DNA from 2 places in the Pseudocitrobacter sp. 73 genome. Region 1 is predicted to be linked to the other one. Evidence: predicted binding sites of a transcription regulator. Region 1 holds the regulator's gene; the other holds the start of a gene.
The links. The regulator CRP, encoded in region 1, controls carbon source genes, mostly activating them, when cyclic AMP is high. The targets are predictions, from matches to a motif close to ATGTGANNNNNNTCACAT.
Positions count from the first base shown of each region.

Region 2: a site for CRP is predicted at 1,447-1,464, ahead of F0Q32_RS09525 (arabinose ABC transporter substrate-binding protein). Genes of this name have one in related genera too.

Region 1 covers NZ_VTZO01000016.1:163,567-167,381, reverse strand. The annotation lists gene F0Q32_RS18070 (phosphoribulokinase) at 1-359, shown strand, start outside; gene F0Q32_RS18065 (OsmC family protein) at 491-895, opposite strand; gene crp (cAMP-activated global transcriptional regulator CRP) at 1,198-1,830, shown strand; gene F0Q32_RS18055 (YccS/YhfK family putative transporter) at 1,879-3,815, shown strand, end outside.
Region 2 covers NZ_VTZO01000008.1:471,866-475,680, reverse strand. The annotation lists gene F0Q32_RS09535 (non-heme ferritin-like protein) at 1-157, opposite strand, end outside; gene F0Q32_RS09530 (DJ-1/PfpI family protein) at 760-1,317, shown strand; gene F0Q32_RS09525 (arabinose ABC transporter substrate-binding protein) at 1,607-2,587, shown strand; gene araG (L-arabinose ABC transporter ATP-binding protein AraG) at 2,653-3,815, shown strand, end outside.

The DNA.
Region 1 (3,815 bases):
AGCGGGGTCACTCCCGCGAGGCGGTGATGGATTCCGTGGTCCGTTCGATGGAAGATTACATCAACTACATCACCCCGCAGTTCTCGCGCACACATCTTAACTTCCAGCGCGTGCCAACGGTCGATACCTCCGATCCCTTCGCCGCCAAAGGCATTCCGTCGCTGGATGAAAGCTTTGTGGTGATCCACTTCCGCAATCTCGACAATATCGACTTCCCATGGCTGCTGGCAATGTTGCAGGGCTCGTTTATCTCGCATATGAATACGCTGGTGGTGCCTGGCGGCAAGATGGGGCTGGCGATGGAATTGATCATGACGCCGCTGGTGCAGCGGTTGATGGAAGGGAAGAAGATTGGGTGAAGGGTGCAGGCTGGGCCCCTCACCCCGGCCCTCTCCCGCAGGGAGAGGGAGAAAATCAGCGCAGAACCTGAACACCGCACGGTCAGTCCCCTCTCCCTGCGGGAGAGGGTTAGGGTGAGGGGTGTCTCAACTTACCCCTCCACCACCTCATAAGAATGGGTAATGTTCACCGCTTTGCCCAGCATCAGCGCCACTGAACAGTACTTCTCTGCCGACAAATCCACCGCGCGGGACACCGCAGCATCTTTCAGTTCTTTACCCGTCACGATGAAGTGCAGGTTGATGTGGGTAAAAATACGCGGGGCTTCTTCGCGGCGTTCAGAGGTCAGTTTAACTTCACAATCGGTCACGTTATAACGCCCCTTTTGCAGAATCGACACCACGTCGATAGCGCTACAGCCGCCCGCTGCCATCAGCACGATTTCCATCGGGCTTGGTGCTTTATCACCTGAGTTGCCATCCATCAAAATCTGGTGCCCGGAAGCTGATTCACCCAGGAAGGTTAACCCTTCAACCCATTTCACACGCGCTTGCATAGTTGTCACTCCAAAGTTGCAAATTTATTGTCAGATTACGCGCACATAACAAATCTCGCAACGGAAGTAGACCTGGGTCATGCTGAAGCGAGACACCAGGAGACACACGGCGAAAGCTATGCTAAAACAGTCGGGATGCTACAGAGATACATAAACGTACTGCATGTATGCAGAGGACATCACATACTGGTCGCGACAATCTTTGACGACCGACTTCCCAGGTAGAGGGAAGGATATTATTTCAACCAGTGGCGGCCTGATTTATGCCGCTGGCGATAGCTTATAACAGAGGATAACCGCGCATGGTGCTTGGCAAACCGCAAACAGACCCGACTCTCGAATGGTTCTTGTCTCATTGCCACATTCATAAGTACCCATCGAAGAGCACGCTGATTCACCAGGGTGAAAAAGCGGAAACGCTGTATTACATCGTTAAAGGCTCCGTGGCAGTACTCATCAAGGATGAGGAAGGCAAAGAGATGATCCTTTCCTACCTCAACCAGGGCGATTTCATCGGTGAACTGGGCCTGTTTGAAGAGGGCCAGGAACGTAGCGCCTGGGTTCGAGCGAAAACCGCCTGTGAAGTGGCGGAAATCTCCTATAAGAAATTCCGTCAGCTTATCCAGGTTAACCCGGATATCCTGATGCGTCTCTCCTCTCAGATGGCGCGCCGTCTGCAGGTGACCTCTGAGAAAGTCGGTAACCTGGCGTTCCTCGACGTTACCGGTCGTATCGCACAGACGCTGCTGAATCTGGCGAAACAGCCGGATGCCATGACCCACCCGGACGGTATGCAAATCAAAATAACCCGTCAGGAAATCGGTCAGATCGTTGGTTGCTCCCGTGAAACGGTGGGTCGCATCCTGAAGATGCTGGAAGATCAGAATCTGATCTCCGCACACGGTAAAACGATCGTCGTTTACGGCACGCGTTAATCCCGTCTGACGGCGTATTGTTCACGCAATACGCCGTTTTTGTCTCTTATGTGGCGCAGGCTGATTTACCACCCGGAAGTCAACTATGCACTGCGGCAAACGCTGGTGTTATGTTTGCCGGTCGCCGTCGGCCTGATCCTCGGCCAGCTTCAACACGGTTTACTGTTCTCTTTAGTGCCTGCCTGCTGCAACATCGCCGGGCTGGATACTCCCCATAAACGCTTCTTCAAACGCCTGATTATTGGTGGATCGCTGTTCGCCGGATGCAGCCTGATTGTGCAATTGCTGCTGGCTGATGATATCCCGCTGCCGTTTATCCTCACGGGTCTGGCGATGGTGCTGGGTGTTACCGCCGAAATCAGCGCACTGCACGGGCGATTGCTTCCGGCTTCGCTGATTGCCGCGATTTTTACCCTAAGCCTGGCGGGTAACATGCCCATCTGGGAGCCGTTACTTATCTACGCACTCGGCACGTTGTGGTACGGGCTGTTTAACTGGTTTTGGTTCTGGTTGTGGCGCGAACAACCGCTGCGCGAATCGTTAAGCCTGCTCTATCGCCAACTGGCGGAGTACTGCGAAGCCAAATATAGCCTGCTGACGCAACATACCGACCCGAACACCGCCCTGCCGCCGTTGCTCAACCGTCAGCAGAAAGTGGTCGATCTTATCTCCCAGTGCTATCAGCAGATGCACATGCTGGCGGCGAATCAGCACAATGATTACAAGCGCCTGCTACGCGCCTTCCAGATGGGGCTGGATTTGCAGGAGCACATCTCGGTGAGCCTGCACCAGCCGGAAGAGGTACAAAAACTGGTCGAGCGCAGCCACGCCGAAGTGGTGATTCGCTGGAACGCACAAACCGTCGCCGCGCGCCTGCGGGTCATGGCCGATGACATTCTTTATCACCGCTTCCCGACGCGCTTCAATATGGATAAGCAAATTGGCGCGCTGGAGAAAATTGCCCGCCAGCATCCCGATAACCCGGTTGGGCAGTTCTGCGCCTGGCACTTCAGCCGCATCGCCAAAGTGTTGCGTTCTCAGCGCCCGCTTTATCCGCGTAATCTGATGGCCGATAAAGAGCGCCGCCTGCCGTTGTTCCCGGCGTTGAAAAGCTATCTGTCACTGAAATCACCCGCCCTGCGTAATGCCGCGCGTTTAAGCGTGATGTTGAGCATCGCCAGCCTGATGGGGGCGGCACTGCATCTGCCAAAACCTTACTGGATCTTAATGACCGTGCTGTTGGTGACGCAAAACGGCTACGGCGCGACGCGCGTGCGTATCTTCCACCGTGCAGCGGGTACGCTGGCGGGGCTGGTGATTGCCGCTGCAACGTTGCACTATCATTTCCCGGAAGGGCTTGCGCTGGCCGCGATGCTGGTGATCACCCTGATAAGCTATCTGATCATTCGCAAAAGCTACGGCTGGGCAACCGTGGGATTTACCATTACGGCGGTATATACCCTGCAATTGCTGACGCTCAACGGTGAGCAGTTTATTGTCGCACGTTTCGCCGACACCATTATTGGCTGCCTGATCGCCTTTGGTGGCATGCTGTGGCTGTGGCCGCAGTGGCAAAGTGGTTTGCTGCGGAAAAATGCGCATTCAGCGCTGGAAGCGGATCAGGAGGCAATCCAGTTAATTTTGAGTGACGACCCTGCCGCGGAAAAACTGGCGTATCAACGTATGCGCGTCAACCAGGCCCATAACGCCTTGTTTAACTCGCTCAATCAGGCGATGCAGGAACCGGGCTTCAATACGCACTATCTGGAAGATATGAAACTGTGGGTGACGCACAGCCAGTTCATCGTTGAGCATATCAACGCGATGACCACGCTGGCGCGTGAGCACGATACGCTCTCGCCGGAACTGATGCAGCGTTATCTGGAATCGTGTGAAGTCGCCCTGCAACGCTGTCAGCAGCGTCTGGAGTATGATGAATCGGGCAGCAGCGGGGATGTGAACATCATGGAGTCGCCGGATACGCT
Region 2 (3,815 bases), on a different contig from region 1:
GCGTGACGCTGGTTTGTGCCTGTGCGCGAAGAAACGTTGCGGTGCCGTTGAGGCGTTGTTCGGAACACCACTCGCTCAGACGGAGATAGAGATTCGATGCGTAAAACTCAAGGTTCATTTGAGTATTCAGTTTTTGAACCATTCCTGGGACTGCCATACCAATATCCTTATTTCCTGGAAGGGACAACTCGCGTCAACGCTCGGGATTCTTACTTTTTATCATTACGCTATGATGAAGGGCGTAAATTACTTCAAGTTTAAATCGCGCTATTTACGCGTCAGAGAACAATGACAGAATGTAATATTCGACGACCTCTGAATGTGACCGATGTACGATTCCTGAATCGGCTCGAAAAATAATACCGCGCGCTACAGGTTAAGAAAACTCTTAAGTTTGTTCATTTACGTTTTGTTACAACTATATTCCAGAAAAGGATTATGCCTGCGCATGTTACCGTAATGAATTATTACAGCTATATGATTTGTATGGTGAATATATTAAGGATCATCTTTATTTGTGATCGCGTTAGCATTTTTCGTGGACGATCGCATAAACCTGTTTCATAGCTTGTCAGGAATTACGTACTATTTGTATAATAAAATGAAACAGTGGTTTATTTTTGTTTGTTTATTTTGTGGGTCAGGCAAACAGTTCAATAGCCAGTAAATTGTTTTAGATCATTTTTGCCAGTGGTGAGGCAGATTGGTTCGCGCGCAATTATCCGGCCAATCCCCGATTACGATAAAACAGGAGTTACAATGAAACAGGTTGCCGTGCTGTTAGCACCCGGGTTTGAAGAAGGTGAAGCGATCGTCACAATTGATATTCTGCGTCGTTTGCATCTTGAGGTTGAACTGGTGTCCTGCGCTGAATCGCGCGCGGTGGTGAGCTATCACGATATCCCGATGGTGGCGGATGCAACACTTGCAGAACGCATGGATAAAATCTACGACGCCGTGGTACTGCCGGGCGGGCCGCAGGGCAGTGTGAATCTCGCGGCAAATAAAGACGTGGTGAAGTTTGTCGCCGCACATGATGAAGCTGGAAAATATATTTGCCCCATTTGCTCTGCCGCCGCTCGCGTGCTGGCAGGTAACGGCCTGCTGAAAGGCCGTCGCTATGTCTGCTCCGGCGACTTATGGCAGGATATTAAAGACGGTGAGTATATTGATGCCCCGGTAGTGGAAGATGGCAACCTCATCAGCGGGAAAGGATTCGGTCATGTTTTCGATTTTGCCTTTACCGTGGCGGCGCGCTTATTAGGCGATGAGGCACCAGTACGCGATCACGCGGAGCACATCTACTATCCGTGGTAACACTTAAAAGGATGAGTTAGCTAACAATAGAGATTATAGTGCTATCACCGGGGCGAATTGTCAGACAATTCGCCCTTTCTGTATGTCATTTTCTGCTAAATCCATGTATGCAACTACTGTAATTCTGCGGTGTGATGCGGCTCTCTTATGGATAAATATTTTCCCGCTATTAATGTGCTAACAACCGTATAGCAATTAACGAAACGGCTAATACGTTGTTTTACGTCCTAATTAAAATTTATAACCGATTATTTCCCTACAAATAAAAGCACAAAGGCTGGAGTATACCATGCACAAATTCACTAAAGCGCTGGCCGCCATCGGCCTGGCAGCGGTTATGTCACAATCAGCTATGGCAGAAAATTTGAAGCTCGGTTTTCTGGTGAAGCAACCGGAAGAGCCGTGGTTCCAGACCGAATGGAAGTTTGCTGACAAAGCCGGCAAAGATTTGGGTTTTGACGTGATTAAAATTGCCGTACCCGACGGCGAGAAAACCCTGAATGCCATCGATAGCCTGGCGGCTAACGGCGCGAAAGGGTTCGTTATCTGTACCCCAGACCCCAAACTGGGCTCAGCAATTATGGCGAAAGCGCGCGGCTATGACATGAAAGTGATCACCGTCGATGACCAGTTCGTGAATGCCAAAGGCAAGCCGATGGATACCGTTCCGCTGGTGATGATGGCTGCCAGTGAAATCGGCGCGCGGCAGGGGCAGGAACTCTATAAAGAGATGCAAAAACGCGGCTGGGACGTAAAAGATACCGCCGTGATGGCCATTACGGCGAACGAGCTGGATACCGCGCGTCGCCGCACCACCGGCTCGCTGGATGCGCTGAAAGCCGCTGGCTTCCCGGAAAAACAGATTTATCAGGTCCCGACGAAATCCAACGACATCCCCGGCGCGTTTGATGCTGGTAACTCTATGTTGGTGCAACACCCTGGCGTGAAGCACTGGCTGATTGTTGGCATGAACGATAACACCGTACTGGGCGGCGCGCGCGCGACGGAAGGTCAGGGCTTTAAAGCTGCCGATGTTATCGGTATCGGTATCAATGGTGTGGATGCGGTGAACGAACTGTCGAAGGCGCAGGCCACCGGCTTTTATGGTTCCCTGCTACCAAGCCCGGATATTCACGGTTATAAAACCAGTGAAATGCTCTACAACTGGGTTGAGAAGGGCGTAGAGCCGCCGAAATTCACCGCGGTCACTGACGTGGTACTGATTACCCGCGATAACTTTAAAGAAGAGCTGGCGAAAAAAGGTCTGTAAGTCGTGATGCGTCTCCCCGGGCCTGATTGCCGGGGGAGACGTGACCCTGTCATTCAGGAGTGGTTATGCAACAGTCAACCCCTTATCTCTCATTTCGCGGCATTTCTAAAACCTTCCCGGGCGTAAAAGCGTTATCCGATATCAGCTTCGACTGCTATGCCGGACAGGTGCACGCGCTGATGGGCGAAAACGGTGCCGGAAAATCTACGCTGCTCAAGATTCTGAGTGGCAACTATGCGCCGACGGCGGGTACGCTAACGCTGCGCGGGCAGGATGTCGCCTTTGCGGATACCACCGCTGCGTTGAATGCCGGCGTCGCGATTATCTATCAGGAACTGCATCTGGTACCGGAGATGACCGTCGCGGAAAATATCTATCTCGGGCAGTTGCCCAGCAAAGGCGGCATTGTTAATCGTTCGCTGCTGAACTACGAAGCCGGACTACAGCTACAGCACCTTGGGCTTGATATCGATCCGAACACACCGCTGAAGTATCTCTCTATCGGCCAGTGGCAGATGGTGGAAATTGCCAAAGCGCTGGCGCGCAACGCGAAAGTCATCGCCTTCGATGAACCCACCAGCTCGCTCTCAGCGCGCGAAATTGAAAATCTGTTTCGCGTGATCCGCGAACTGCGCAAAGAAGGCCGCGTAATCATCTATTTCTCTCATCGTATGGAAGAAATTTTTGCCCTGAGTGACGCCATCACCGTATTTAAAGACGGACGTTATGTTTGCACCTTCAGTGATATGGAAAAAGTAAACCACGACAGCCTGGTCCAGGCGATGGTCGGGCGTGACATTGGTGATATCTATGGCTGGCAGCCACGCGAGCATGGTGCGGAACGCCTGCGGCTGGACCAGGTCAAGGCGCCAGGCGTGCGGACACCCATTTCCCTGACGGTACGCAGCGGTGAAATCGTCGGCCTGTTCGGGCTGGTTGGCGCCGGGCGAAGCGAACTGATGAAGGGGCTGTTTGGCGGCAACAAAATATCCAGCGGTCAGGTTTATATTGACGGCGCGGCAGTCACCATCGATAAGCCCGCGCATGCGATTCGCGCCGGTATGATGCTGTGCCCGGAAGATCGTAAAGCCGAAGGAATTATTCCTGTTCACTCCGTACGCGACAACATCAACATCAGCGCACGGCGCAACAATATTCACGCCGGATGCCTGATCAACAACGGCTGGGAGACGCGCAACGCGGATCATCATATTCAATCTCTAAATAT